DNA from 2 places in the Lysinibacillus sp. C5.1 genome. Region 2 is predicted to be linked to the other one. Evidence: riboswitches for the same ligand, from Rfam matches in the RefSeq annotation. Region 2 holds a riboswitch; the other holds the start of a gene.
The links. A riboswitch is a leader RNA that binds a small molecule or an ion and turns the genes downstream of it on or off. The one in region 2 is predicted to bind cobalamin.
Positions count from the first base shown of each region.

Region 1: another riboswitch for cobalamin. It lies ahead of I5435_RS10795 (hypothetical protein); the one in region 2 lies ahead of I5435_RS13735 ((2Fe-2S) ferredoxin domain-containing protein).

Region 1 is NZ_CP066226.1:2,221,106-2,237,495, forward strand. Features, by position in the region: partial or broken gene I5435_RS10720 (GNAT family N-acetyltransferase) at 1-269, shown strand, start outside; gene I5435_RS10725 (GNAT family N-acetyltransferase) at 281-703, shown strand; gene ccsB (c-type cytochrome biogenesis protein CcsB) at 903-2,072, shown strand; gene I5435_RS10735 (cold-shock protein) at 2,147-2,347, opposite strand; gene I5435_RS10740 (response regulator transcription factor) at 2,734-3,360, opposite strand; gene I5435_RS10745 (sensor histidine kinase) at 3,357-5,552, opposite strand; gene I5435_RS10750 (hypothetical protein) at 5,767-6,690, shown strand; gene I5435_RS10755 (thymidylate synthase) at 6,790-7,803, shown strand; gene I5435_RS10760 (hypothetical protein) at 7,980-8,174, shown strand; gene I5435_RS10765 (hypothetical protein) at 8,212-8,748, opposite strand; gene I5435_RS10770 (hypothetical protein) at 8,929-9,135, shown strand; gene I5435_RS10775 (Rrf2 family transcriptional regulator) at 9,246-9,656, shown strand; gene I5435_RS10780 (NAD(P)-dependent oxidoreductase) at 9,731-10,360, shown strand; gene aspA (aspartate ammonia-lyase) at 10,513-11,931, shown strand; gene I5435_RS10790 (methyl-accepting chemotaxis protein) at 12,373-13,617, shown strand; cobalamin riboswitch at 13,765-13,952, shown strand; gene I5435_RS10795 (hypothetical protein) at 14,225-14,998, shown strand; gene I5435_RS10800 (GTP-binding protein) at 15,084-16,390, opposite strand, start outside.
Region 2 is NZ_CP066226.1:2,819,817-2,836,206, forward strand. Features, by position in the region: gene cobJ (precorrin-3B C(17)-methyltransferase) at 1-1,643, opposite strand, end outside; gene I5435_RS13735 ((2Fe-2S) ferredoxin domain-containing protein) at 1,647-2,018, opposite strand; cobalamin riboswitch at 2,155-2,334, opposite strand; cobalamin riboswitch at 2,591-2,774, shown strand; gene I5435_RS13740 (energy-coupling factor ABC transporter permease) at 2,918-3,664, shown strand; gene I5435_RS13745 (energy-coupling factor ABC transporter substrate-binding protein) at 3,666-3,938, shown strand; gene cbiQ (cobalt ECF transporter T component CbiQ) at 3,942-4,718, shown strand; gene I5435_RS13755 (energy-coupling factor ABC transporter ATP-binding protein) at 4,711-5,547, shown strand; gene I5435_RS13760 (S8 family peptidase) at 5,918-9,439, shown strand; gene I5435_RS13765 (GNAT family N-acetyltransferase) at 9,510-9,950, opposite strand; gene I5435_RS13770 (YkuS family protein) at 10,128-10,373, opposite strand; gene I5435_RS13775 (GNAT family N-acetyltransferase) at 10,571-11,119, shown strand; gene I5435_RS13780 (DNA polymerase IV) at 11,160-12,392, opposite strand; gene argJ (bifunctional glutamate N-acetyltransferase/amino-acid acetyltransferase ArgJ) at 12,600-13,787, opposite strand; gene I5435_RS13790 (N-acetyltransferase) at 13,811-14,275, opposite strand; gene I5435_RS13795 (aminotransferase-like domain-containing protein) at 14,579-15,982, opposite strand; gene I5435_RS13800 (aminotransferase-like domain-containing protein) at 16,109-16,390, shown strand, end outside.

The DNA of each region.
Region 1 (16,390 bases), 600 kb from region 2:
AAAATAACCAAGCCATTTTAATTCGTGGATTTTCAACAGATATGCATGAACAAGGAAAAGGGTATGCCAAAGAAGCATTACAATTATTGCCTACATTTGTACGACTGCATTTTCCTACAATCAATGAATTAGTGTTAGGTGTTAATTTTCCGAATACAGCAGCTCAGGCGCTCTATAAAAAATGTGGCTTTGTCGATGAAGGCATATGTGCAGTAGGCATCAAAAGCGAGTTGAAAGTGATGAGCTATTATTTACAAAGTGATCATTGAAGTGAGGAGGAATGCAGATGTACATAATAGAAGCAAGTATGGAACACTTCACTTTTCTCTGTGCATTGGATAAAGAAGTAATAGGTGACTATTCAAGAAGTGATCGCATTAAGCATGCAATAGTAGAAAGACGATGCATGATTTACAAAATACAAAGTTGTATTGCAGGATTTTTAATTTTTACAACGGATTTCTTTGATTGTAGTTTTATTTCATTAGTTATAGTCAAACCGTCTGAACGTAGAAAAGGTGTTGCTACCGCACTATTAGTAGATTTTATTGAAAGAGCACCCACTGCCAAAATTTTCACGTCAACGAATCGTTCCAATACAAAGATGCAAAACATATTTAACGCTACAGGATTTAAAAGAAGTGGCTATATAGAAAACTTAGATGACGATGATCCAGAAATTATTTACTTTACATTAAAATAGCAATCTTCGTATTCTTATTCATGGACAGGAGGGGGGACTAGCGTAATTTGCTCCCTTTTTCTCTGTCATAATTTTGTAACATTATCTATTAATTAGGAAGGATGAGCTTCAAAAAGGGCACTTAATGTTTGGCATGACGTTCTATAATGGAGAAGCAATTTACAGCTTCTACAAAAAAAGGATGTTGGAGGTCGTTGTGTTGAGTACTGAAAATTTAATAAGCTTAAGTGGGTATTCGTTATTTTTTGCTTTTATCTTGCTGTTAATTGCGATTTTACCGTTAGGATTAGCAGTAAAATCTGCAAGGCGTTCGTTTAGGAGACTAGGTCTTATACTTACATATTCAGCTTTCATCTTGCAATTAGTGTATTTTATTTTAAGATGGATTGCAGTCGAGCATGCACCTGTTAGTAATATGTATGAGTTTATGACGTTTTTTGGCATTATGCTAACAGCTAGCTTTCTTATTATTCATTACTTATATAAACAAATTGTCGTAGGGTTATTTGTAATTCCAGTAGTACTAATTATTTTGGGCTATGGAAGTGTTTTTACAAATGAGGTGAGACCTCTTGTACCTTCGCTGCAAAGTAACTGGTTAACAATTCATGTTATGACAGTAGCGTTTTCAAGTGCTATTTTATCGATATCATTTGCAACTGGTATTATCTATTTACTGAAATCTTTGGATGTTCATAAAAGGACGGGTAGTACCGTTGCGTTAGAGTTTGTTATGTACTGTTTGATTGTGGTAATTGGATTTAGTGCTACAGCAACGGTATTTAGTGTAACGACGGAAGAAGTACACATTCAATTTGAAAATGCGCAAGGTATGAAGGAAAAGGCAGTCTATACGATGACACCACTTATTGTTAATGAAGGAGCGGTCACAGAAAGTGGAGAGACAATCGGCTGGTTGAAGATTACGCCATCAATTGATGCCAAAAAGTTAAATTCTATCGTATGGGCATTTATGGTAGGAACCATCTTGTATGGTGCCATCCGACTGCTCTTGAGAAAGCCACTCATCGTGCTATTAAAACCATTAACAAGCCGTGTACAACCAGCTTTAATGGACGAAATTTCATATCGGGCGGTAGTGATTGGCTTCCCATTGTTTGCTTTAGGCGGTTTATTATTTGCTATGATTTGGGCACAGATTGCATGGGGAAGGTATTGGGGGTGGGACCCAAAAGAAGTCTGGGCGCTCATTACGTTTTTATTTTATGCGGCATTTCTGCATCTTCGTCTGTCAAAAGGATGGGAAGGGGAGAAAACAGCCTGGCTATCTATTGTTGGCTTTGGCATCATTGTATTTAATCAAGTTTTCGTCAATTTAGTCATTGCTGGTCTGCATTCTTACGCATAAAAAATAAGGAAATGAAAAGAGACATCCGTAAAGGATGTCTCTTGGACTTTGAACTGTTAATTCTTGAACGAGAATTAAAGTTTTACAACGTTTGTAGCTTGAGGGCCACGGTTACCTTCTTCAACGCCGAATTCTACTTTTTGTCCTTCTTCAAGTGTTTTGAAACCTTCAGATTGGATAGCAGAGAAGTGTACGAATACATCGTTTCCACCTTCTACTTCGATGAAGCCAAAACCTTTTTCTGCGTTAAACCATTTTACTGTACCTTGAGTCATTTAAAAAACCTCCAAAAATAAATTCAACAATCATATTCCTTCAATCAGTATAAAATAATACCATAATCAGAAGCTCGCTAGAACACGTTACTATTGAATACGTGGTTTCATTGTTTACGATGAAGCAATTTAATTATTACTTTCATTATATAACAGATTCATACATTTATCCAGCAAATGCCGTTTTTTAGTAAGAAAAAATTACATAATATCATTTTTAACTATAATGATAATAAAAAATGCTAAAAAACAAAGGTATAAAGTGCTTGGTATACTAAAAAAACACTAAAAATCGTTTTATATTACCATTTATTTGATTTTCGATATAACTTTATAAACGACATGTAGAAGTTATTGGGAAAATCCGAGTGACTGTCACCGCTCAATTAGTCAATCCATGCTTTTTCTTTGGCAACAATGACTGCTTCAGCACGTGATTCCACATGTAATCTGACAAAAAGTTTTGATAAATAATTTTCCACTGTACGCTGAGTAACGCCTATTGCAGAGGCAATGGCTTTATTGGTACATCCTTGTGCAACCAGCTGCAAAATTTCCTGTTCTTTATGACTTAGTAATACTTCCTGCTTAGCATTGGAACGATTCGAGTGCTGTTGGACAAAGTCTAAAAAATCTGCTGATAATAAAATTTCCCCTCGCAAAGTGGCTTGGATTGTTTGAATTACCTGTTCTTTTGTAGCGAGCTTCGATAAAAGCCCATCTACTTTTTTTTCTACAAGAAGCTCGTAATAATCGGATAATTCGTAGCCTGTATAAAGAATAATTAGCGCTTCAGGCTGTTGTTTCTTAATCATTTCAGCTAGTTGAATGCCGTTTAACGGTTTCATATTAATATCAATTAAATAGAGCTGAAAGGGGTGTGATTCCATTCTAGCCAGTACATTGGCACTTTCTTGTTCTGTTTCAATATGGACATTTTCTAGATCTTGTAATAATGTTTTTGTTCCGTCTAAAACGACAGGATGATCATCTATTATCAATATTTCAATCATTTGTAGGGTTCCTCACATTCCTCTTGAATTTGAATATAAATATGCATGCCATCATTGGGTTTGGAGGTAATGGTCATATCTCCGTTAAAGGCTCGAACACGTTCTCGAATGCCGTTAATGCCCATAGAAGCGGAGGATTGCATTAAATCTTCAATATCACAGCCGATACCATTATCGTCGTATTGGAGAACAAAACCGTGGTTTATAGCAAGTAGTTTAAGTGAAACTTTAGATGCATCGGCATGTTTAATAGCGTTATTTAGCATTTCTTGAACTAGACGATAGACAACTAAATGTAAAGTTGGATCTTGGAACTGAACTCGATCGATTTGTGTATTTAATAGAAAGTTTGCACGTATTTTCACTTTTTGTACGAGTTTTTTTAATGCCATTTCTAAACCAAAAGTATCAAGTAAAGGAGGGCTCAGATTTTCGCAATACTCCCGTAAATCTTTCGAGGCATTTAACAGTTGTTCCCGAATATCTAATACTTTCTTTTCCTCAATAATCGGAGAGCTAGCGATAACATCTAATTCTCTCGCTAAATGTAATTGCTCCTGTAAAATAGTGTCATGTAATTCCTGTGCTAAAATACTCTTTTCTTTCTCAATAATATTCCATAATAATTTATCAAGCCAAGGAAGTTGGGTGTTATGGGTGTCTTTCATGTGCTGAATATCTCGTACTAAATCTTCAATTAGTTTTAAATTATCAATAAACATAGAGACGTATAATGCTAGTAACTCCAACCATAGAAGTTCTTCTTTTTGTAAAGTGTGTCTAATTCGTATAAGAATCTTTTCATCTACTGTATCATGGATCAGAAGTTGTGTCAGTTGGCTCTCTACTTGAATTTCACCACGAGAAAATGGGACATCTTCCATGATTGTTTCAAGCGTAAATGCAGTTGTCCCGAGTTTTTCGGTAATTTCATATTTGAGACTTGAAAGTAATTCCTGTTGGCTTTTAGCTTTACTAATACGTTTAACGGCTGCATATAAATTATGGACATAATCACCAGATGATGAAAATATAATTTTTCGATGTTTAAAGTCAAGTTGCTCTTTGACATAAAAACTGGCTATAAAACCAATAAAAATAATAAGAAAGACAATAATCATCAATTCAATTGAAAGATAGTCCAAAAATAGGATGGCTAATAAAGACGATAAAATAAATGAACTGAAAAAAGCGAGTGATGAATAATAGCGAAAACGAGATAATTGGTATTCAATATCAAATAAGCGTTCGTTCACTTGAATAAAAATAAAGGAAAAAGGTATAAACAAAATAAATAAAACACTAATTTCAGGTCGTATTATCGCGTTATACCCTAAAATTTCGGGTACAACAAACAACAATAGAAATGGCAAAAATGGGACGATACAAGAAATAGCGATTAAGCGTATTTTAGCTAATCGGGTTTGTAAATAGCTCGTTAATAATATATAGATTGCATAGAGTACCAATACCGCAAATAGACTGAGCGTTACAATCGGGGTAATAACCCTAAATTGTGGAAATAGCATTTCAATGATAAAGCAACATACAATAACAAACGGGAGCAAATAGAGCCACTTTACATCTATATACTTCCATTTTATGTGTAAAAAACGATAATATTGTTGTAGGAAATGAATGATAAGCACTAAGCACAAAACTAAACAAATACCGTTTACAATCATGCCAATGATGTTTCCTCTACTTGAAGCCCCTACACTTGTATAAGCTAAAGAGCAGGTTAATAAAAATAGCATTAGTAATTTCGTAATTAAAGTATGGTTATTTCGCTTCCATAAATAGATGGCAACACTTAAACAAAGGATGAAATAAAACATCGGAAAAACAATATGTAAATATAACTCTTCAGGTAAATCCCTATGTTTAATTTGGACTGTTTGAACAGTACCATCTGGTTTTAGTAGTGTTAGCTCTTTCGCCGTTGTAATATAAATATCTGCTTGAGAAGTGCCAAAACCTTTAGCGGGCTTTTGATCGATTGATAGGATCATATCACCTTGCTCAATCTTTTTTTGTTGAGCCCATTCTGAGTAATAAGGATGAATAATAACAGGTAGTGTATTCGATGTATCGACTAAAATATTAATATAAGGACCACGAATGGCAACAACCAGAACATAAATGCCAAGAAGTAAATATGTTAAAAAAATACTAAAAGTTAATTTGCTCATAAAAGACGCTCTTTAAATATTATAATCATAGTATAGTGCTCCGTTTCATCATGAAGTATCTACTATATTATCCATAATTTTTAATTTTTTTGGAATACCGAAATAAAGTGTTTCGGAAAACCACTAACATTTTTTCGGAATAACGAAATAGTCTTTTCGGTATAAGCTGTGATAATGTGAATCTAGCCTAAGTGACGGAAAGGGGGAGCACTGTGTGAAATGGAGTGTGCTGTCACTCATCCTAATTTTCCTAGTCGCCATAGTGGCGTATCCCAAAACGACATTTGCTCAAACTTTTAATAAAGATGCAATAGAAGTAGATATTTGTATCATTGGAAGCGACAATCATTTTGTCTATAAGATTCCAAAACAGTTACATAATGATACGCCTTATTTTGAAATGCAAAATGATATCGAAGCTTCCTTAGCTAGCCATTGGAAAGTGCAAGGGGGTCATGTTGAAACAAATCATTCGAATGTAGCGTATACTTTTTTTATCGAGGATTTATTTCAAGAAAAACAAGATGGTCATTTGAAGTTATCTATACCATATCGCACTTTAGTAGGCATGTTTCGTGAAGATGAAGCAATTCAATTGCGCATTATGGCGAGTAAATTAATGAATTGGCAAGTAAACGCAAAAGAATGGGCGTCACTAGGATTTGTTCAGCCACTGACTTTTTTGAGTGAAAGTGAATATGTCTACAATGGGGCTGTTAACGAATTGTTGCAACAACGAGTTGCCCATTTTGATGGGGCGATCGCTAAGCGTCAAATGTTGTTACGCAGTGTTATGTATTTTAGTTTTATTATTGTTCAAATTTTTGCGTGTTTACTATTATCCAGACGTTTGAAAAAACGAATCATTCAGCACCCTGAAGAAATGCATCAATTTAGAAAACTAAATTATATGTACCAAATCATTCCTTTATTTATTGTTATTGTGCAGATTATATATTTAGTGATGTCTGGTCTGCTAACAGCATTTGGCCTTTACTTTAGTCCTGGCATTGATTTGTTGTTTATTATTGGGCCAATTCTTTTTACAATTATATTGTTGCCGATGTTTTTTGTTCCGACAGAAAATGAAATTGCAAAAGAATTACAACATAATAAAATGGATTCACACTTAGAATAGTATCCCTGTTTGTAATTAATACAATAAAATGCGATGTAGCTGTTGGAAAGTAGTTTGTTTTTGTAATTCGACGTTCACTCCTCAATATAAGATGGTATAATGGTCAACAGCATATTTGAAGGAGCTGGTGACAAATTGACGCATCCAGAGACTGCGTATTTAAATTTACTACAACATATATTAGAAAATGGGATAAAAAAAGAGGACCGTACGGGGACAGGTACGTATAGCATCTTTGGCCATCAAATGCGTTATGACTTAAGTCAAGGCTTTCCGCTTTTAACAACTAAACGCGTACCATTTAAACTTGTAGCTAGTGAGCTTCTTTGGTTTATTAAAGGAGATACAAATATCCGCTACTTATTACAACATAATAATCATATATGGGATGAGTGGGCGTTTAAAAAATGGATTGAATCCGATGAATATAATGGACCTGATATGACGGATTTTGGTCGTCGATGCTTAACGGACGAAGCGTTTAATATTGTTTACCAAGCTGAGCTGGCATCATTTTGCGACCGTATTTTAACGGATGATGATTTTGCAAGAAAGTACGGCGATCTTGGGAATGTCTATGGCAAGCAATGGCGCAATTGGACAACGTCAAACGGGGAAAGTCTTGATCAACTACAAGATGTTATTCTTCAAATTAAGCATAATCCAGACTCACGTCGTATTATTGTCAATGCATGGAACCCTGAAGATGTCATTAATGCAGGGGCAAAAGGAAGCAAAGCGGCTTTACCACCTTGCCATGTTATGTTTCAATTTTATGTGGCAGAGGGCAAATTAAGCTGCCAATTAATGCAACGTAGTCTAGATACATTGCTTGGCTGTCCATTCAATATTGCCTCTTATGCATTATTAACACATTTAATTGCGCATGAATGTGGGCTTGAAGTCGGCGAATTTATTCATAGTATTGGCGATGCACATATTTATGCAAATCATGTGGAGCAAGTAAAAGAACAGCTTTCACGTGAGCCGCGGGAACTACCAACCTTGAAAATAAATCCGAATAAAACGTCGATTTTTGACATAGAACTTGAGGATCTATCCATCGAGGGCTATAATCCACATCCAGCAATTAAAGCACCGATTGCGGTTTAGTCAAAAGTAAGCAGCAGCCATTTTGGTGGCTGCTTTTTTGATGGCATGGACTAGGTCCAAATAATCTATTTTGATAAATAGGCAAGTTGGTGGATGTTTCGATAGGGGGCGTTCTATTATAGTATTTATGGTATTATAAGGTATATTTTCTAATAAAAGCTTTAGGGGTGGCTAGGTTGAGAGAAAGAATAGTGCTACAAACGACAACAAAAGCAAAGATTCTTCGATTGCACGAAAATGGGGAGTCCTCGTTCCCAAAAAATCAGCAGCCTCAACAGGATAGTCCAGCTATTACCACTACATTAACACAAGAACAATTAGTAAAAATGATGCAAATTATTGAGGAAATCCGTGTGAATGGTACTAAATAAAAATGTAAGCGCCTTCGATAAATAAAGACAACGCTAATTACCTTAACTCTTGTCCGGTTGTATCATAAAAAGTAAATATGGCAGGAAACGTATCTTCTGCATCAGGAGGTAGTTTAAATGTTTTCATAAATGGCGCAGAAGTATCAACTTCGACTTCTTTTTCAAAATTCATCAAGTTTGTCAATTGTATTTTGGCAACATTGCTGTCTAATTCGTGTACATATAGTGTGCCATAGTTGCCTTTATTGGTTTTATATTGTCGATAGGTTTCTGAGGGATCTGTTGCTAAATAAATAAATTTAAGTTTGCCATTCCACCCTTTATTAAAACGGGCATGACCATACTGACTATCGTTTATTTTCAGCTGGACTAACCACATATTTGTTTCTTCTATTCGTTCAAAATGCATGATTTGTATGCTACTGTCGATAAATTCTTCTAAAAATTCTTTCACTGTTGTTTCGGATGATTTTAGATGATAGTCGTTATAATAAGCATTTCCGTAAATGAAAAGTCCTAATAATAGTAATGGTGAAAATGAGCATATTACAATTAATATTAATTTGATTTTCATGCTAAATATCCTCCTGTCAATAAAAGTTTTCACATTTAATCTTTATTCAATTATATCGATTTTTACTTTTACTCGTCTATCGATTATATTTTGATGATGATTTCTAACTTGTGTAGTAAGAAATCATCACTATAAATTCAAGCGCCTTCTAAGCTATAATGGCGAAGGAGGTGTTTTTAGATGAACGTAATTTTTATAGAAACAATGACAGGGACAGAGCTTTTACAGATGGTATCACATGATGTGGCTGGCATACTAGCTGCGGCTCAAGGAGAAAGTGTAACGTTCCCCGTTGGTCATTATAAATATGAATTTCACAATCTAGATTTCTATGAAGAAAATGGTCAAATCCAACAAGAGCTCGTTATTTATATGACAAAAATTTAAATTCGATAGCGGGTGTATTTTTGTGAATAATGAACAGGTTAAGATATGAGCATATGACTTGCGATTATCTCAACCTGTAACTATAATAGTTACAACAGGTGGTGATTCGTATGGTCAATAGTCGATTTTCAGTCGCTATCCATATACTTTCGCTCATTGCTACAACATCTGATAAAAGTCAGCTTACATCTGATTATATTGCAGGTAGTGTCAATACGAATCCCGTAGTCGTACGACGAATGATTGGGAAATTGAAAAAAGCAGGCTTGTTAACTTCTCAGTCAGGACTTGCCGGTTATGGCCTTGTTATTGAACCAAAGGATTTGTCATTGTTGAGCATTTACCGTGCGATTGATGGTCCAGAGCAACTATTTGCAATACATGATGAACCGAATCCTGCATGTGCTGTCGGCCGAAAAATACAGCATACGTTGGAAACCGTTTATATAGATGTTTGGCATGCAATGGAAAAACAGTTACAAGCACAAACATTACAAGATGTGCTAGATCAACTTCGTTAAACGTAACGAGGTCGGTCTTACTGTATTCAACCTGTAACTAAAACAGTTACAACTAATTATAGGAGGAATTTATAATGAAAATAGGCGTTATTGGAGCAACAGGAAAAGCAGGGCAAAAAATAGTGGAGGAAGCATTACAACGTGGTCATAACGTTACAGCCATTGTTCGTTCAGCTTCTAAAGTAAAAGAGAACATTACAGTGATGGAGAAAGATGTATTGGATTTAACACAAGAAGATGTAAAGGGTTTTGATGTTGTTGTGAATGCGTTTGGTGCACCACTTGGACAAGAAACATTACATGTTGCTGTAGGTCGTCATTTAATCGCTATCTTTAACGGCATTGCCACAAAACTATTCGTAGTGGGGGGAGCAGGCAGCCTATTTGTAGACCCAGAAAAAAAGATTCGTGTTATGGAGACGCCTGATTTTCCGGAAATGTTTTTGGCAACTGCAAAAAATCAATGTGAAAACTTGCAAGACTTGCAAGCATCAAATATTTCGTGGACATTTTTAAGTCCTTCTGCCCTATTTGATCCAGAGGGGCCACGTTCAGGTAGCTATACAACAGGAATAGATCATTTGTTAGTGAATGCTTCAGGTGAAAGTTATATCAGCTATAGTGATTATGCGATTGCTGTGTTAGATGAAATTGAAAATCCACATTATTTAAATAGACGTTTTACTGTTTCTTCAACTAAATAATCCTACTGCCGAGCGTATGAAATATGCTCGGTTTCTCGCTATTTCTCGTCGTTTACGAAAAAAACTTTCATTTTACTGATAAATGACTGTTTACAAGACGGCATTTATTAGCTACTATCAGTGTGAGTATTAGTTCAAAGGAGACGACAATAATGTCCACACAACGTATAGAAAAAGATTTTTTAGGTGAAAGAGTATTACCAGCAGATGCTTATTACGGGATTCAAACGCTTCGTGCAACAGAAAACTTCCCAATTACAGGCTATAAAATTCACCCAGCCCTAATTAAAGCAATGGGTATTGTAAAAAAAGCAGCAGCATTAGGTAATATGGAAGTACACCTATTATCAAAAGAAATTGGAGAGGCTATTGTCGAGGCTGCACAAGAAGTCATCGATGGTAAATGGGATGCTGAATTTCTAGTAGACCCAATCCAAGGTGGTGCAGGCACTTCTATTAATATGAATGCGAATGAAGTTATTGCGAACCGTGCTCTTGAAATTTTGGGTAAAGCAAAAGGGGACTATCAAACGATTAGCCCGAACAGTCATGTTAATATGTCACAATCAACAAACGATGCCTTCCCTACAGCGATTCATATTGCTGTATTAAATTTAATCGATGAGCTTCTGGTGACGATGGAAAATATGCAAGCCGTATTCCATCAAAAAGCAGAGCAATTTGCACATGTTATTAAAATGGGACGTACGCACTTACAAGATGCTGTACCAATTCGCTTAGGACAAGAGTTTGAGGCTTATTGTCGCGTAATTAACCGTGATATTGTTCGTATCCGTCAAACACGTCCAAACTTATATGATGTCAATATGGGGGCAACAGCTGTCGGTACTGGGCTTAACGCTTTCCCAGACTATATTAAATCTGTAGACCAACATCTAGCTGAAATTTCTGGCTTACCATTAAAAGGTGCTACACATTTGGTAGACGCTACGCAAAATACAGACGCTTATACGGAAGTGTCAGGGGCACTAAAAATTTGTATGATTAATATGTCTAAAATTGCGAATGACCTTCGTTTAATGGCATCTGGTCCTCGTGCAGGTTTAGGAGAAATTATTTTACCAGCACGTCAACCTGGTTCATCTATTATGCCTGGTAAAGTAAATCCTGTAATGCCAGAAGTGCTAAACCAAGTTGCATTCCAAGTAATTGGGAATGACCATACAATTTCTTTAGCATCTGAAGCGGGTCAATTAGAATTAAACGTAATGGAACCAGTGCTTGTATTCAACTTAATTCAATCAATTAGCATAATGAATAACGTTTTCCGTGCATTTACAGAAAACTGTTTAAAAGATATCGAAGCAAATGAAGAACGTATGAAGGAATATGTAGAGAAAAGTGTGGGTGTCTTAACAGCAGTCAATCCACATATCGGTTATGAAGTAGCTGCTCGTCTTGCACGTGAAGCAATTCTTACAGGTCGTTCAATTCGTGAACTTTGTATTGAAGCAGGTGTCTTAACGAAAGAGCAATTGGATTTAATTTTAGATCCATATGAAATGACACATCCAGGTATCGCTGGTTCTAGTATGATGAAATTAAAATAATTTCTAAAGAGGCTGGGACAAAAGAGAAAAGGTGTTAGATTGATGGCAGTCAATCTAACACCTTTTTGTTGCGACGATGTTGTTCGCTTCGGCGGTGCTTTGCGCGGGCACACACGTAAGTCCAACCCTCGCTAACGCGCGGAATGCCCGCGTCTTACACTGTGTGCGTTCTGAGCAGGAGTCACCGCCTCCGCTACTAACAACTAGTGAACTCTTCTAATTTTTTATTTATTGCAAAAGCAAGAATAGCTAAGTTCTCCATGTAGAAAAATTTATGAACACCTTTCCTCTGTTCCTTAAATTATTTTAGTTTTGTCCTAACCTTTATCTTTTTTTAGTATACCAATATACATATAAAAGATGGGCGTATTTCTATCAATCTTAGGATAAATAAACTATAATAATGGTATTATAGTAATATTATAGTTAGGGGATTTTGGTATGACTTTACGAAAAAAAAGTATTTTTGGGTTTTCATTATTAAATTTAATAATGATTGTAGTATTAATTATAGATCTTGCTAATTTAACAGCATTAGCATGGCTATCTACAATATTAACGATTATTGGTATCTCCATTACTTTATCCTATATCTTCTATGTTAAATATAAAGTGATTCAACCTATTAACCAATTATCTAATGCTGCGAAAGCAATTTCAGTAGGTAACTTTGACTCTGATGTCATTACTGTACAAGACAATAGTGAGATTTCAGAATTAGCAAAAGCTTTTATAGAGATGAAAGAGCAATTGCGTACGATGACACTAACAATTGCCAACAGTTCGACAGATTTATCTGCCAGTATCGAAGAGTTGTCTGCAAGTACAAATGAAATTACAATGGCTGTGGAAGAAGTTGACCATCAAATGGAAAAAACGTCAAATGGCCTTAAACAAGCCGCACAATCGGCAAACAATAGTGCTGTTGCAATGCAGGAAACAGTAGATGGCATTGAGCGTATTTCGATTGCCACACAGGATGTTTTCAACCACGCGAAAGAAGCGAATGATATCGCAGGTAATGGTGCAGAAATTTTGCATGTTGCGAAAAACCAGATGGAGTTTATTTCATCGTCAACAGATAAAACGAGTACCTTAATAAAACACTTATCAAATAAAATGACAGATATTAAAAAAATGACAGAAATGATTACAACGATTACAGATCAAACGAATTTACTTGCTCTAAATGCTGCGATTGAAGCGGCACGTGCTGGAGAACATGGGAAAGGTTTTGCGGTCGTTGCGGAAGAAGTTCGTCATTTAGCAGAGCAATCCAAGCATTCTGCTATTCAAATTGTGGACCTTGTAGTAGGTATTGAAAATGATACGAAACAAGTTTCTGTGGCTGTGGAAGAAGACTTGAAAAATGTTCAACAGGGGGTCTATGTCATTGATGAAGCAACAAAATCTTTTGGCAATATTTCGCAGCACGTGAGCCAAATGACTGACCAACTCGAAGGCATTTCGACAACTGTAAATTACTTGTCAAATCGTGCAAATGAGGTAGCTAATCTCGTGTCAACAATTGCAGGGGGTATGGATCAATTGTCCAGCTATACAGAAGCTGTGCTACAGTCAATGGATGAGCAAACGGCTTCCATGCAAGCAGTCAATCAAGTTTCACAGGAATTAACGATACAGGCTGATGATTTACAAAAGATTACAAATCAAATTCATGTATAAATTAACAACGGATAGTTATTTAGGTGATAGATAGTCATTTTAGCAAGTGCACATACATTTAGGCTGCTGTTTGACTTTAAAATACGACTACTTTACAATATAATGTAATAGTTTAGTAGGAATTTTCCAATAAATTCCTTAACAACTGAATAGCGTGTAGTAAGAGGTGTAAATTGCATGCAATTTACTTAAAAGGGAAGTCGGTGAAAATCCGACGCTGTCCCGCAACTGTGAATGTGAGCGTCTTTTCAAATTATGACCACTGTCAAACGACGGGAAGGTGAAAAGAAGCGATGACCATAAGTCAGGAGACCTGCCTGTTACGAGTACACACCATAAACCTACGAGGAATAGGAGGTGGCATGTTGACAAAACAGAATAATCTGTTCGTCACAGTACGTCAAACAACCAACACCAAAGGATGTAAAGGGATACGGCATCAAGCCAAATCGCTTCCATTGGTGCACTGTTTGATGTTATCGGATGAATGATATTTTTTAAGTACGATAGCCATAATCACGGATTTCCTCTACATTTGTAGGAAATCCGTATTTTTTATGTAATCGATACCTTTGTTTTGAAAATATGTACGAGAAGAGGTGCAAGTATGACAAAAATTCAGGTATGTTCAACACGAGAAAAGAAAAATGTTGATATGAAGATTTGTAAGCAACCGCGCATGGAAGTTGCCAAGCAACGAAAAACGAGAATGGTCATTGAGGCGCTAGTTGATCAGTTTTTAGCCACAGGGCTTATTCCGCACGATCGATTGTTTGACTGCATTTTTTATAATAAAGACATTATTTGGATTCAAAATGATGTCTATGAAGGATACCTATTTGCAAAAGCAAGTGTGGCTGATGAATTGAAAACAAAAAAGAATGGTTTTATGATGTATATGCCGACCAATCCGATTGTTTATGAAGTAAATGAAGAGGCCTATCATTTAATTACACGCATCGATTCAATTCGAGCTAAACCCAATTTGGATCGCCTGAATGTAGAGCCCAAACCTATTTTAAGTGCTGCAAGAGTCAATGATTTACTATGTTCGATGGTAATGCGTTTTTATCAAACGTATTTGCAAGACTTATCGTTATCAATTCAGGAAAATCAAGATTATAGTAAAATACAACATTTAATAGACTATGTAGAGGGTGAATATGCTCAGTTTTTACAAAGTGTAAAAGAATTAAATGATTATCATTTAAATTGGCATCCGCGTGGCAATGGTCATCAATTGTTGCTGCAACGCATTGAGCAATTACAGATTTTAAAAAGTAAACCTGGGTCGGTTCTTGTGGATTTCTCAAATCATCATGGGTATGTGATTGTGGAGTCAGCGAATTCTTTGAAAAGGAAAACGAAAAAAGCGTTGTAAATTTTTATATCTGTATCGATATGCATACTATGCAATATTCGATTTTTTTCTGAAAGGCATCGAGAAATTTCGATGCCTTTTTATTTTATAGACAATGCATGGCTGCTTTTGCCTCATACCATGGAACTGCATAGCCTTTTCCTTTTGCACAAAAAATACTTGACGACGTATAGTCAGGATCAGCCTGTTTATTATAATTAATTTGTTCGATTATTGCCTCGCTATTATGACATATATCATAGCCATCGAATTGTAAAGATAAAGAGCCTTTGCCGTTTGTGTAAGTAGCAAAAGTAGTACTATAGTGCATAAATGTTGCAACTGGTACACGTCCTGTTAAAATGACTTGCTCCTCTGACAAGATCGGTGAGTCAAAAGTACCGTCTGCTTGTTGGATATCGTTCATCATTCTGCCGATAAAATCATTGGATGCTTTCATTTTGAAGCGGTAATAGGGCTCAAGTAAGATATTTTCGGCTTGTTCTAGCCCTTGTCTTAATGCACGGAAAGTAGCTTCCCGAAAATCTCCTCCTTCGGTATGCTTGATATGAGCTCGTCCTGTCAACAGTGTAAAGCGAATATCAGTAACAGGAGAACCAGTTAATAAACCGTGATGCTCGCGTTCAAATAAATGTTTTTCGATAAGGCGTTGGTGACCTACTGATAAATCATCAGCATGACAGGCATTAACAAACGTATTCCCAGTTCCGCGGATGTTCGGCTCCATGAATAAGTGTACCTCGGCATAATGCTTGAGCGGTTCGAAATGTCCGTAGCCTGTTACAGTCGTTGCAATAGTTTCCATATACAAAATTTGAGGTTTATCAAAGGTAATAACAAGTGAAAAACGATTTTTTAATACTTCAGCAAGTACTTCAAGTTGTATGACACCCATAATATGTACATGAATTTCTTGGAATTTTTCTTGCCAAACGACGCGTAACGATGGCTCCTCGGCTTCCAGTAAACGAAAAATCTGTAAAATTTCCTTTATATGCTGTTGCCCTTCATACAGTACTTTTGCTTGTAATGTAGGCACAAGTTCATAAGGTTTTGGGAGTAGTGTACTTCCTAAAATGTCTCCTATCTTCGCCAGGCTAAGCCCTTTCACTGCAAAAATGTCTCCTGCTTGTACGGCTTGGGTTGTCTGAAAACGACGCCCATTATACAGCCTAATTTCAGTTATTTTTTCGGTAACATCGCCAAATGCAAAGTCATCACGAGTATGCAATGTTCCTTGTAAAGCTTTTATAAAAGTTAAGCGTTGTGTGCCATCATGGCGAATTTTAAATACTTCCCCTTGAAAGGGTGCTTGATGGTCGAAGTGTGTCTCTGTCAGGAGAGGAAGCTGTGATACAAATTCCTTGATCCCAATATCTTTTAAAGCAGCAC
Region 2 (16,390 bases):
TTTATTTTGGATGACATATCTTGATACGTAAAATGCAATATTTTTTTCACTCGTTTAAAATACTTAAACAAGCGTTCATTTGGATGTGCATTTGCCTTATATTCCTCGATAATCGCTGTAATAAGCGGAATAAGCTGTTCTGGCTCTAGCCCCTCTACGACCGGCTGTGCTGCGTGTGCTGTTCGACCTACTGGTTTCGCTCCGATAAAGACATCAAATTTACTTTTGCGATAAACAATACCGATATCATCAAACACAGCACGATAACACGCCATACCACAGCCATTAAAGCCAATATTTAATGTTTTCGGCAATGACAACCCACCAAGTTTTGCTTGAAGTTCTTCTGCATATGGGATGGAATCAGCCTTCTCCCCATAACAGAAATCACATGCCTTTAATGACAAGACATCCCCAATTGGTGAGAGTAAAAACCCTACTTCTTTCAACTTCTCTGTTATCGCTTGTGGTTCTGTCGTTGGGATTTTCAAGTGAATTTGATGGTCTGGCGTATACTCCATCGTGCCTTCATCTCCCACCACTTCAGCCAATGCCATCATCTGCTGTGGTGTAAAAAATTTATTTGCTACCCCAGGGCTAACAGCTAGTTCAAAAATTGACTCCATTTTTTGTTGAACTAGCTTTGGTGTGGCTTTTGTTGCAGTTGTCCCCTGCACCATTGCAAGTGCTGTTGCTGCCATTTCTAAAGACGATTTTGTCGGTGTTGATACAGGCGTAATGGCAATATTACTTTTCATCCGTCCTGCATTTGGATCTGCCGCAAAATCATGGCTTGCAGTACCTGTTTCTTGGTTCATTGCCCACGGTTCATTTTCTTCTCTTAAACGCTGATGAGGACGTAAAGGCTGTTGTTCTTCCCCGAGCGTATATTTACGTTGATAGCCTCGCGGTGTAATCATTTTATTATCATAGAAAAACGTCGAAGAGTTGCCGATAATAACCGTTGTTAACATGCCGATATCATGCTCAAGCATCTCTGCTAAAGTCGTCATCGTAATTTCCTGACGCTCTCGGTAGGCACTCTTGACAAGACCTACAGGCGTATCAGGCGAGCGATATTCAAGTAAAATTCGCTGGGCTTCTACAATTTGACGTGTACGGCGACCACTTTTTGGATTATATAAAGCGATGACAAAATCTGCCATAGCTGCTGCTTCCACACGCTTGGCGATTAAATTCCATGGCGTTAAATGGTCACTTAAACTAATGGTACAAGAGTCATGCATAATCGGTGCACCTAGTAAACTTGCACAGGAATTAATAGCTGAAATACCTGGTACGATTTCGACTTCAACACCTGTTGCTTCTGTCCAACCAAGCTCAATAAGCACTTCATAGACAAGCCCCGCCATCCCATATACACCCGAATCTCCACTTGAAATAACGGATACAATATTGCCAGCTTCCGCTTGACGTACTGCTTCTTGCGCTCGTGAAACTTCTTCTGTCATGCCCGTACTAACAATCGACTTTGCACTAACTAAATCTTGAATAAGCTCAACATACGTTTTATAGCCAATAATAAATTCACTTTGTTGCAGTGCCTCCACAGCACGAGTCGTAATATGGTTAAAATCACCAGGGCCAAAGCCCACAACAAAAATCTTTCCTTTTTGCGCCATTTTTTACCCCTCTTTCACCTTATCGATGCCTTTAATGGCTGTTGTTTGCGGTGTACGCTGTAATGTACCTTCTTTCAGTGTAAAAACATGTTCACTATGTAAAGAGTCATGGTTTAAATCTTGTACAAGTGTTCTTCCGTGTTCAACCGATGGCACACGATACCAATTTCCTTGTGGATAAGCGATGACAACACAGGCATCTTTGCATCTGCCATTACAGCGCGTTCTTGTCGTATGTATTTCCTTATCAAGTGCTAATTTCTCGATTTCATCTCGTATTGCTAGGGTAATTTCCTCTGCCTCTTTTTTCATGCAGCTACTGCCATTACAAATAAAAAGATGCGTTTTCATTCCCTCTAAGTTCCAAGTTGTCATTGCTTTTCTCCCCTCATTTACTTTTAGGAAAAAGAAAAAACCTTCACTCTATATCGAAGAGTAAAGGTTTTGTAGAAGCCAAAATAAAAACGAATATACACGTATCCGCTCTCGCTTCACTTCTCCCTCCGAAAAGTTTGCATGCCATCAATAAGCAGGTTTCCTGACTTAAGCTTCCTTTTACTCTCGCGCCTTCCCAAGTTTTCAGTGGCATTGCGATTTCATCAGCTATTACAGTAGCGGGGGCTGTATCGGATTTACACCGATTTCCCTATTATCTCGAACTTTTTCGAGCACTTATAGATGTATCTATATTAAATTGAAATGCTGTAAGTTTTTAAAATGAATTGAAAAACTGTCTCTATCATAGCCTATTTTTTTCATACTTTTCAACATTTCTTTTTCATTTATTAGATTTTTAATAAAATTTCAACAAGTATTTCATTGATAGCGACCGTTATTCTCTTGTATTTATCTGAATTTTCTAGAATGTCAAACAACGAAAAAATTTTTTTATAAAAAAAGGATAGCTTGCGAATGGAAAAACATGTTACACTGTGTCGTGAAATCTCACAATTTCATCTTTTTTCGGTGCGAAGTGTAGCCATTTCGCTTAAAAGGGAAGCCGGTTCAAGTCCGGCGCGGTCCCGCCACTGTACTAGGGAGTTTTATAGAGAATGTCACTGTCCAATGGACGGGAAGACCTATAAAACGTTGAACTAAAGCCAGGAGACCTGCCGAAAAAAACGTGATCGTTTCAACCTACGAGGATAGGTGTGCGGCTTAGCAGATGATGATTCTATTTGCTTTTTCAGCTATGCACTTTTCCTAAATTAGGAGAAGTGCTTTTTTTATTGCGCACGCTACATTCGAAAATTTTGATTTAAGGAGGAGAGATTTTGAAATTATCTTTTTGGAAACTTAGTTACTTCCTACTAGCATTTTTACTAGTACCAAAACAAGCATTTGCCATGCACATCATGGAAGGATTTTTACCGATTGAATGGGCGATATTTTGGTGGATTATTTCGATTCCATTTATTATTTTAGGGTTACGCTCAATTCGCAAAACAATTGATGAAAACCCTGAAACGAAAATGATATTAGGGCTATCAGGGGCATTTGCATTCGTCTTATCTGCATTAAAGATTCCATCTGTTACGGGCAGTTGCTCACACCCTACTGGTGTTGGACTTGGCACAGTCCTGTTTGGCCCATTAGCAATGAGTGTGATTGGGACAATCGTCTTATTATTCCAATCGTTACTATTAGCGCATGGTGGCATTACCACTCTTGGCGCAAATGCTTTTTCCATGGCGATTGTAGGACCAATGATTGCGTATGCTGTTTTTAAAGGTGCTCAAAAAATCGGTCTATCCTTTTCTCTCGCTGTCTTTTTTGCAGCAATGCTTGGGGATTTGGGTACATATGTTGTCACATCCGTTCAACTTGCACTTGCCTTCCCTTCAGAAGTGGGAGGCTTTATGGCTTCATTCACGAAATTCGCAGGGATTTTCGCGTTAACACAAATTCCTCTAGCGATTAGTGAAGGGATTTTAACTGTCATTGTGATGAATTTCTTAAAAAAATACAATGTAAGCGAATTAAAAGCTTTACGTGTTTTCTCTGCAAAGGAGGCACATTAACATGAAGAAAAATTTACTGTTATTAGCTATTGTGATATTTTTAGCAATCATCCCTCTATTCATCCAAAAAGGCGCTGAATTCGGCGGTGCTGATGGTGAAGCTGAAGCAGCCATTGGTGAAATAAACAAAGAATACGAACCATGGTTTGAAAGCTTATGGGAGCCACCAAGTGGTGAAATTGAAAGTCTATTATTCGTCTTACAAGCCGCTATTGGCGCTGGTTTTATTGGCTATTTCGTGGGCTATATGCGCGGTAAGCATAAAGAAGGTTAAACGATGTTACTCATTGATAAGTATGCTTATATGAATAAACTAGCGTCCGTTCATCCGTTAGAAAAAATGACGTTCTCCCTTGGGTTGTTGCTATTGTCGCTTATCATGAGAGATGAACAAATTTCACTCATTACATTTCTTGTAATGAGTGCTTTTATCATTTTAGGCGCAAAAATTCCTTTACAATATTATGCAAAACTCCTGCTTTTACCGAGTTTTTTCTTGCTCTCCAGTTTACTATCTATTTTGATTTCGATTGCACCTGCTGCTAGTATTTTGCCGGCGCATCTATGGACATTTTCGCTAAGCCAGTGGACCATTTTTATAGGAAATGACAGCTTGATAACAGCGCGGCACCTGTTTTTCACCGTTTTGGGCAGTATTAGTTGTTTATATTTTTTAATTTTAACGACTTCCGTACAATCCATTTGTTATGTCTTACGGCAATGGCGGTTGCCAGCTTTATTTGTGGAGTTGGTAGAGCTAACATACCGTTTTATTTTTATCTTTTTGAACAGCATGCAAAAAATTCATCTTGCACAACAAGCACGTCTTGGTTATCAATCACCCATGCAATGGCTTCGGTCGATTTCCATGCTTATTGCAGCACTGTTTGCCGAAATGTTCCAACGCAGTCGCGAACTAAATAATGCGATGCAGGCACGCGGTGGCGAAGCTGTCTATTGGCAGGAAAGTAGTAGCTACAACAAGAAAAACTGGTTAGGCATTGTTATTATTTTCGTATCCCTCATTATCTATGGAGGTATTTCTCATGACTGAGCTTTATTTTAATCTTCAACATTTATCTTATGCTTATGCAGACGGCACTCAAGCTTTAACAGATATTACTTTGCAAATACCAAAGGGAAAAAAAATTGCCCTGCTTGGTCACAATGGCGCAGGTAAATCTACGTTATTTCAGCATTTAAATGGTATTTTAAAACCGACAGCTGGCACTATTTCTTTTTGTAACGAAACGCTTAGCTATTCTAGAAATGCATTAGCAACATTACGACAACAAGTTGGCATCGTCTTCCAAGATGCGGACAATCAACTTTTTTCTGGTACCGTCAAGCAAGACATAGCTTTTGGGCCATTAAATCTTGGCTGGTCAAACGAAAAAATTGAAGAAAAAATCGCGTGGGCTGTTGCGCAAACAGAGGTTGAAGCATTACTTGATAAGCCTATTCACTTTTTAAGCGTCGGACAAAAGAAACGTGTTGCCATGGCTGGTGTGCTCGCAATGGAACCTTCCGTCTTACTATTAGATGAACCGACTGCTGGGCTAGATACTTATTATGCGGCACAATTTTTACAGTACTTAGCTAAATTAGAAGATGGGCAACGTACGTTTTTATTAGCGACACATGATATCGCTTTAGCCTATGAATGGGCGGATCAAATAATCGTGATGGAGGCAGGGAAAATCATTTATAATGGGGATCCAATCGACATGTTCTACCAAGAGGAATTGCTTGAAAAAGCCCACCTTGAACGACCATGGGTATTTGAAATGACGCTTGCCTTACAAACAAAAAAACTATTGGGCGACAATATAGCAATGCCTCGTTCCAAAAAGGATTTACACAAACTTATTGAACAACTTTAAGAACGTATCGAGCATAACGAGTACTAGATGCTAGTTGTCGCCATACACTCCTTCTTAAGGAACAAATCTAGTAGCCACCACCCTCATCTATGAATATCTACCAACCTTGCCATATCCCGTATGCAACGAACCGTGTTGTTGTCAAACACCCACCGTTACATACGGGACGATTAATATTCCTCCGTCTTTCACTCCGCAAAAGAACGATGAACAACTCATGCGAAAAAACCTATAAAACTTTCATTTATAAAACAATATACTAGTTATAACAAAAAAACTTGTAAAAAAATTTTATTGTGGTATGAAACCTTTCTCTTTACCATCCGTTATAAATATTGTAGTTTATAATTTTTTAAGGAGGTAAAAACAATTGAAAAACTGGGTGATGAAATCAATCGCTGTCGTAGCATGTTCTGCCTTACTGGTTCCTGCTGCTTCTGCCTTTGCTGAAGCACCACAGAACCCAGAATCAGTAAAAACTATGCTCGCTAGCAACAACAAACAAGGAGCGAAGCAGTTCAAGCAACAAACAGGAGGAAACGAATGGATTAGTGATAATACGATTATCGTGAAACATTCGGGTCTTGCTAAGAACGTACATAGTAAAATAGGTGCAAAAGTTATTCGCTCCATTCCTTCATTAGGTTACGATGTAATCCAACTTAAAAAGGGACAATCGTTAACAGAGGTTGTTTCCTACTACGCCAAGCAAAAAGGTGTAAAAAGTGTATCCCCAAGCTACAAATATCATTCCTTTAACACTATTGTAGATCCAAAGAAAAAAGATATGTATCATTTGCAGCTACTGGAAATTGATAAAGCACTAGCATTAGCTGGCAATCATGATGTAAAAGTAGCCGTTATCGATTCGGGTGTAGACTATAAACATCCCGATTTGCAAGCGCAAGTACTGCCACCATATAATGCGGTAAAACCTGCCGACTCTCCTGTTGCTGATCCACACGGCACGCATGTCGCAGGCATTGTTGGCGCAACAAAAGATAATGGAATTGGTGGGCACGGGATATCTCCTAATGCCAAAATTCTGCCAATAGACGTCTTTAACGGACAAGAAGACGCTAGTGACTTTGCCATTGCACAAGGTATTCTTTATGCCGTCGAACAAAAAGCAGATGTGATTAATATGAGTCTTGGTGGCTATGGCGAGTCTCCTTTAATAGAGGAAGCTGTAAAAAAAGCGCTTGACAATGGGATTACCATTGTAGCCGCTGCAGGCAATGAATCAACCGATCGATACTCCTTCCCTGCTTCTTTTGAAGGTGTTATTAGCGTTGGTGCTACAAATGAACAAAATAAATTAGCAAGTTTCTCAAATTATGGCCCTTCAGTAGACATCGTTGCACCAGGTGAGGATATTTATAGTACCGTTTATGATGAAAAAAAAGGATCTTCTTTTGCTATATTTAGTGGGACATCAATGGCATCACCTGTTGTTGCAGGTGTAGCGGCACTATTAAAATCTAAATACCCTAATTTAAAGCCTTATGAAATAGAAGCGATTCTTGAATTGACTGCTAAAGATTTAGGAGAACCAGGCTACGACCTTACGTATGGACATGGTCTGGTTGATCCTGTTAAAGCACTACAATTTGATATTAATAATCTACCTAAACGCTATAACGAAACAAAAGAACAACGGTTGAATAACGCCAAAGTACTGAAAAAGAATGTTCTAAATACAGAAAAAGGTGAGTTTAGGCTTCCAGAAGAGAAAAAATGGTACAAGGTTGATTTAAATGCGAATGAATATGCTCAATTATCTTTAAAAGGTGCCGAAAATTACGATTATGCATTTGATTTATACTTCTACCCTACTGGTTATAGTGGCGATGTAGAACCGATTAAAGTAAATGATGTGCGCATGAACCAACAAGAGGGCTATCTATATAAAGCTGAGCAACAAGGAACACTTCTTATTGGTGTAAAAGACCATAATGGAGGCTATAGCTTAAAGGGCAAGTCTTACTTTACATTTACAGCTCAAACAACAAACACATTACCAATTGATAATTTAACGACGATCGATCAAGCAGTGGCGATACAAAAATTCCCATTCAATACACAAGGGAAAAACTATACACTGCTTTCTAAAGATCATGAGAGCGACCAAGACTATTTCACATTCACTGTTTCAAAGCCAACGACGTTGAAATTTGATTTATCTGGTATCCCTGGTGTAACTGCATCTTTAGAACTTTATCTAAAAACAGATTTTGAACATGAACCTTCAGAACAAGGTGACGATAAAGAAGATGATGAACGCCTCCCAATCTCGGCATTAAGCAGCAAAACAAAAGGCGAAGGAGTTAGTCTTATTGTCGATGTCGAACCTGATGAAGAATATGTCCTTAGCGTTACAAATAACAGTGATAACGATTCTTCATTCGAATCTTTCTTAACGTTTTTAAGTGGCGGCATTGACAATGAAGAAAACGATAGAATTAACGAGTCCATTTTTCCTTACACATTAACTGGTGAAGTCGTTTATTTACCTGAAGATGAAGACGGTCTTCCATTAATTGAACCGACACAAGAAGCCGAGGAAAATAATTCTTCCTCACCTGCTCCATCGAAAACAAAAAAACGTCAACAGAACTTTAACAAAAAACTATTTTCAAGTATAGAAGTATCTGATGAAGAAGAGGACTCAAAAGTAATTTTGGAGCATGCAATTCCTTATACGATTGGTAAAGAATACAAGGCATACTTCCAAACAGATGAGGATATCGACTATTTTATTTTCACACCACAAGAAGATGCCATCTATAGTTTCCAACTTCAAAAAGGCAAAAATCAAAGACCAACTGGTAGTATTTTAGAATATGATGAGGAAACGAAAGAATTGCAACTAATTTCTTCATTAACGAATGATCCAGCGATTATTTCACGACTCTACGGCATAACAATCAATGAAAATGATCCCAAGACAATTGCATTGAAAAAGGGCAAAACTTATGTTGCTAAAGTCTTAAATTTCGGAGATCGTTCTACCGAACCATATATTTTTAAAGCAAATAAAATTGCGGCAATTCCCCAAGACCAAAATAAAGAAATCAATACAGTTGAAAATGCCCGTTCAATTGAATCTGGCACCAACTATCAAAATAAACTCGTTTTTTATGATGATACAAATTATTACTACTACAAACATCAGGGCGAAGATACAGTATTAAGTCTTCTCATCAATTCCGAGCCATATACAAATAAGCAAGGAACGTCATTACCAAGAGAGCTACAAATAGATTTGAAATTTACGGGCTCTATCATTGAAGATACTAATGGTAATAAGCAAATTGACGGCAATGAAATGCAAACAGAAATTCCATTTGGCCAAGGTGAAAGCTATTTTGAAAGGCTACTTGGTATATCAGGGATATCGGCGCTAAATACATCATTTAAAGTAAAAAAAGATTATGGTTACTTTATTGCTGTTAATGCCATCGATAACGGCTTAGTTTCGACTCAGCCATATACTTTAACGCTCTTTGATCATAAAAAGAAGGATGAGGATGCGGATTCTAAATTAGTCAATGGTATACCTACAAAACCATCTTCACTCACGAAAACAGACGATAAATGGGTAGCTACTCAATATTTCAATGCAAATGTACCGTTTGGTGATAAGGACTATTTTAAATTCTACAATGACAGCAAGCGCAATGTAACGTTCACCTTACTAACCGAAAAAGGTTTGGATGGTGTTATCCGTATTATTGATGCTAAAGGACGCACAGTAAAAACCATCGATAATTACGGTGCCGATGATGCCGAACTAGGTATCGTACAATTGGAGCCAGGAACATACTATATTGAAGTTAGTGAAGCAAATGGTCGAGCAAGTACACAACCGTATACACTGGCAATACAGTAAATGCATTACCTTTCTGTCAATAGAAAAGCCCTAGATTGCTATCTAGGGCTTTTTCATAATTACCATTCATTTAACCAAAATACTTTACATAATTACAATATTGATCTTGTATCATATTCAGATTTTCATATAATTTACGCGCATGTACATTGTCAGCAGCGGTTTGCAGTGTCACATAACGTGCCGATTGCTGCTCACAATATTGAAACACTTTTTCCATCAATGCTGTGCCTACCCCTTGGCCCCTCGCTTCATCCGTTACATAGATATCATTTAGTATATAAGCACGCTGTAATGCGATAGAAGAAAACGTTGGGTACAGTTGTGCAAACCCTATTGATTTCCCATTTTCCACAGCAATAAAAATAATGGATTCTTTTAAAGCCATCCGTAATTGGATAAATGCTTTGGCATTACTAATATCCGATTCTAGTCCATAAAACTGCCGATACTCATCAAATAGCACTGTTACATCTTCTAATTCATCCATTGTTGCGTGAAGTATTTCCATTTCATTCTTCTCCCCTTATGTCTACCCATGATGGTCTTAAAATGTATGTAGCTAGTGTTCATTATAAAGGAAATGATAGGATAAAGATATTGTCAATAGTACCTCACTAGTCCTATACGACATTCAAAAGGTGCCACCTTTGATGTCACGAAGGACTTCAAAAATAGCACCCTTTCTTTAATGGAAATATTGATCTACACGTTGTATTACTTCATCAGCGGAAAGCCCAGCTGCATCGATAATAGGACCTGCCATAATAGGATCACTAATGCCCATGACATCTCTATCTTGTCCTGTAATTACGCAAGCATCACATTTTTTTGCATCTGTTTCATTACGAAGCTGAATCACTTCATACCCTTTTGCTTTTAAAGCATCTTCTACGTTTGATAACGATTGTTCAACACCAATAATTTTAGACATTCTTCTTCCACCTCCTATATGTTAATGTGCCATATAGGTTACCTAATTATTCACTTATTTTATATTTTATTATGTACAAATAACACAGGCTTCAGATAGCTACAAAATCACCTAACAATATACATATAATCCAATTCCACATGATATACTGTAAAAAAGTTTTAAGCTTTAATCACTAACAGGATGGGAGGATAAACATGATCTATAGTAAAACGGCCAAAACAATAGAAACAGAGCGCTTACTGCTTCGTCTATTTCAGGAATCAGATGCACAAGCAGTCAGCAATTATTGTAATAATTATAATATCTATAAAAGCACATTAAATTTACCTTACCCCTATTCATTAGAATGTGCACTCACATGGATTGCAAATCATGAAAAGCATTATGATCTAGATACTATGTATGAATTTGCTATAACAGGCAAACAAAGTGGACAGTTATATGGGGCAATCGGTATTTCCAATCATCCACAATATAAAAATGGTGAAATTGCCTATTGGATTGGTGAAGAGCATTGGGGCAATGGCTATGCAACCGAAGCCGCTAAAGCACTAATTGATTTTGTATTTACAGAGAAAAACTATCATCGTGTTTATGCTCGCTATTTTAAATCAAATCCCGCTTCTGGTAAGATTATGGAAAAGTGTGGTATGCGATATGAAGGTACTTTAAAAGATCATATTTATAAAAATAATACATTTGAAGATATTGTTTTTTACGGAATTATTAACCCAAAAGAATAAAAGGCAAACGAGGTGCTTACGTCATAAAAACGTAAGCACCTTATTTAAGATCATCTAAAAAATCTTTACTAAAGCTCGTCTGTGATTGAAAAGATGATCGTTTTGCAATATCTGCTCCTCTTTTAATGATGCCTTTGCCAAATCGTTCTTCTATCTCATCCACTACCTTTAAAATTGGCTCCTCTTTGATATGCTCTTCAAAATTAAAAAATGTTAATTGCTGTGTCATTTCTTTCATATTGCTGACATTTGAAATGGTTACGCCTAATAATCGGACAGGCTCCTCATTCCAATGTTTTTGAAAAAGGCTCCATGCATGTTCAATAATATCTTCTTTTAAAAAAATAGCATTGTTGACCGATTTACTGCGCGTATAGGTTTTCCAATTAGCTGTACGGATTAAAATACTCACCGTGACGCCAGCAAGTTTTTTAGCATTTAAACGATCTGCTACCTTTTCAGAAAGTGTAGTAATGAGTTTATATAATTCATCTCTATCCGTCGTATCGTGCGAAAGTGTTGTCGAGTTCCCTACACTTTTCGTATCATATATTGCCTCGGGATCAACAGGTCGATCATCCTCACCATTCGCCTTCTGTTTCATACGAACACCATTGATGCCAAATTGTTGCTTTAATAGCCGTTCATCCGCCACAGCTAATTCTCCAATTGTTTGTATACCCAACTTTTTCAACTTCTCGGCTGTGCTTTTCCCAATTCCATGCATTTCTATGACATTCAATGGCCACAGTATAGATGGTACATCACGCTTACGTAATATGGTAATTCCCATCGGCTTTTTCATATCGCTTGCCATTTTCGCTAAAAACTTATTCGGTGCAACACCTATTGAACAAGGCAATTGTAGTTCGTTCCAAATGCGGTCTTGTATGCCTTGTATAAGGTCCATTACATTTTGACCTTCTACCATCGGCAATTGCATATACCCTTCATCAATAGAAACTGGTTGAAGAATTTCACTATATTCTTTCAATAAGCTAAAAAATGCTTTTGAAGCTGCTCGATATCGCTCAAAATTCGGTGGCAGAACAATTAAATCGGCACACTTTCTTCTTGCCTCACCGACATTCATCGTTGTATAAACACCACTTTTTCTAGCTTCATAGCTACATGTAATCACGATACCTCTACGCTCTTTTGGATTACCTGCAATGGCGATTGGTTTTCCTTTTAATGAGGGATCGTAAATTTGTTCCACTGAGGCATAAAAGCAATTTAGGTCAATATGCAAAATAATTCTTCCTTTATGCATTTTCTCTCACCTCATTAATTATTATCTACATACATTTTTAAAAGAAAGAATGTATCGTTTCTGCGTCATGCTAATCCTTCAATTTAAACTTTTTCTATAGTTTATCACATATAAGAACTTTTGTTCCTTTTTTCACCCACTTGCATTTTTTGCGACAAAAAAAGTGCAGGTACTGTACAATGATTGCACAATAGCTGCACTGTTATTTTATGTTGTATAGGAACCATTAATTTTCACATAGTCATAGGACAAATCACAACCCCATACAGTAGCTTCTTCCTTGCCTAATCCGAGAGATACTTTAATCTGGATTTCAGAATTCTCAAGATACTCTTGGATGACAGATAAATCGACGGTATCGATTGGTTTCCCTTGATAAATTAACGTTTCACCAAAATAGATGGAGATGTTTTCAGGATTAAGGTCTACTTCATCTTCACATTTACCAATCGCCATGGCTATACGTCCCCAATTGGCATCTTTTCCAAAAATAGCGGTTTTCACGAGTGGCGAATTCACAATACTTTTAGCCACTTTTTTTGCTTGTGCAAAGCTCGATGACGCATTGACAGTGACTTCAACTAATTTTGTAGCGCCTTCCCCATCACGGGCAATTTCTTTTGCCAAGTCAATGCTCATATTATTTAACGCTTCAGTAAATTGCTTGATATCCACTTTCCCTGCTAATCCATTCGCCATAATGGCTACTGTGTCACTTGTACTCGTATCGGTATCGACACTAACCATGTTAAATGAATGATTCACGGCTTCTTTAAAAATTGTTTGTAAAGTCGCGGCTGGAATTTCAGCATCTGTTACAAAGTAAGATAACATCGTAGCCATATTCGGCTCGATCATGCCAGAACCTTTTGCAATACCAACTAGTGTAGCATTACCGACTTTGCATATTTTACATTTTGGATAAGTATCAGTCGTCATAATTGCTTGTGCTGATTTTTCTAAGCCTCCTTCTACTAACTGTTCTTTAAGATTGATGATTCCATTTTTTATTTTATCCATCGGTAATTGATGCCCAATTACACCAGTTGAAGAAGGTAAAATATTTTCAGGTGCAATTGCTAACTCTTGTGCGACCAAGTTGACAATTTCTTGAACATTGCGAATCCCTTCTTCCCCTGTTGCGACGTTCGCATTTTTACTGTTAATGACAAAACATTGTAATTTACCGTTTGCAACATTTTCCTTACCAATGGGGATAGGTGCACCACAAAATTTACTTTGCGTAAACATAGCAGCTGCGTTTGCTACAGTAGATGACATAATAACCGTGAAGTCTAGCGTTTCATCTTTAATACCGAGGTTCTTCACACAAGTATAAAATCCTTTCGGCATCATTGTTTGCATATCATTTTCTTTTTTCCCTAGTTCTTGCATTGCCTTTTCCTCCTTTTCAACTTTTAGTCTGCAGTTTCCAAATATTTAACCATCGCTACTTCATCGCAATTATTAATTTTTGGGCAATTCACGCAATCCGTCCAAACCTTTTCTGGCAAATCATCTCTTTTGACAATTTGAAATCCCAGTTTTGAAAAAAACTTTACTTGATATGTTAAGGATATTAATCTTTCCACTCCTAATTTGGGACTCTCCTGAATGATATGTTCCACTAACATTCGACCGATTCCTTTTTGTTGGTAATCTGGATCTACGACTAAGGAACGAACCTCTGCTAAATCTTGCCCTAAGACATGTAGCCCTGCTACCCCAACAACCTTAGAATTGTCCTTAACAACATACAAACACTGTAACTGTTGATAAATTGATAATAAGGAACGAGGTAATACAATCTCTTTATCTGCGTAAATTTTGATTAGTTCATAGACAGGTGTAACATCAGCTGTTGTAGCATTATATATTTTCATAGATTTCTCCTTTTTCTAAAAAAAATTAATATGTTATAAATATGCACTAAACTGATTTAAAATGCAATTTGTTTTTGTGAAAATTTACAGAATATTTGAATCGCGGGTAAAAGTTTATGATTCGCGGGTAAACCTTTGGGAAGCGCGGGTAAAAGTCTCCAATTCGCGGGTAAACTGTGAAAAACCGCGGGTAAATGCCCCTGATTCGCGGGTAAACTTTTGGAAACCGCGCTGTTACGCTCAACAATAAAAAAGTGTTAGATTGCATGCAATCTAACACTTCTCCCTTCCACTCATTCACTGTTAATCTACAAACGCGTAGTCACCATCACTTTCAAGCAATTCCTTTAACACCGTTAAAGCTTGCTCAAGCTGTGTGCTATTTTCTGGTGCCGTAATTGCCAACCGTACAGCATTTACTGGTTTGGCATTACCTACTGCAAAACGTTCTGCTGCATAGACTTGGACGCCGGCTTTCGAAGCAAGTAATTCAAACTGCACACCTGTAAATTTTTTCGGTAATAGAAGCCATCTAAACATGCATTCAGCATCACCTAAAATATTGTATTCACCTAAATACTGATTCACAAGCGCATTTTGTTGTTTAGCATATAAGCGATGTTTCTCTAATATCGTTTGCGCAACACCATCTTGAATTAGTCTTGCTGTAAGCTCCACCATAACAGGTGATACCGAAATATTGATATTATATAGTGTTTCAATAATTTTCTTTCTTAATGCACTAGGCGTCACAATAAAGGATAACCTTAAACCAGGTGATATCGTTTTGGACACGCTGGCAATATACACTACCTTTTCCGGTGCATAAAAGGCGATTGGCGCTAGTGGTTGCTCCTTCAAAAAGCTATAAATGGCGTCCTCTATCACGATCAATCCTTTTTGCCTTGCCACTTCTGCTATCATTTTTCTTGTTTCCAAAGACATTGTATGGGTTGTAGGGTTATGAAAATCTGGAATCACATAAAGACCTTTAATATGTTCATTTTTACAAGCATACAATAGTCCTTCTTTTGTCATCTCTCCATTTTTTTGCTGAATGGCAACTAGTTGAATACCAAGCATATTGGCCGCCGTTTTGATTCCTGCATATGTAATAGGATCTGTTCCAATACGATCTCCTGGATGAAATAAAGCGGCTAATGTGCCGACAATTGCATTTTGACCTCCTGCACCAAGCAATATTGGTTGATCCGTTTGAAATCCAACCTTTTCTAAAAGTTTTGCTGCTGCTTCAGTTTGCCATGCATTCCCTTCTGGTCGACCATATTGAAATAACTTGCTAACATTAGAATCATTCAGCATTTTCTTCATATAACGTGTTATTTCTTCATTTGCATACGCATCTGGTAAGACCGAACCTAACTCGATTAAATGACCAGCATTACTTGTCGGTAATAAAATTTTATTTGCTGCTGCATCAGAAGAAACAAATGTACCACTCCCAATGGAGGCATAAATTAGTCCCTTTTGTCCGCACAGCTTAAACGCTCGTGTAATTGTACTTAAATTGACATCTAAAAAATCAGCCAGTTCTCGTTGTGGTGGCAACTTAGTCCCTGGCAATAAAACGCCTTCCTTAATATCCTGCTCTAACTGCTCTGCAATTGCGATATAGATTGGCGCAGAAATATTGCTTATATTGGGCTTCCAGCTCATTGGGTATTCATCAAATGAGTTAAACGGCATGTTTTAACCCCTTTCTTTTGGCTTTGCATACAATATATAATTGTCTTGCATACAATCATAATATTGTATGCAAATGATTACAATGCTATAATTTTTAAAAAATCAGAAAAAGGGACCGATAAAATTATGCAATATTCTGAAAGAATCTTAAACACACCATCTTCATTCATCCGTAATATTTTAAAAGTAACGGATGCCGAGGATGTCATTTCCTTTGCAGGTGGGCTACCAAACCCCATCTCTTTCCCAATCGATGCATTAAAAGCATCTGTTGACCATGCGATTCGTGAAAATGGCAGTCGATTATTCCAATATTCATCTACACAAGGCTATGCACCTTTACGTGAATACATCGCAGCTAAGTACAAACGTGTTCATGGGTTAGATATTAGTGCAGATGATATATTG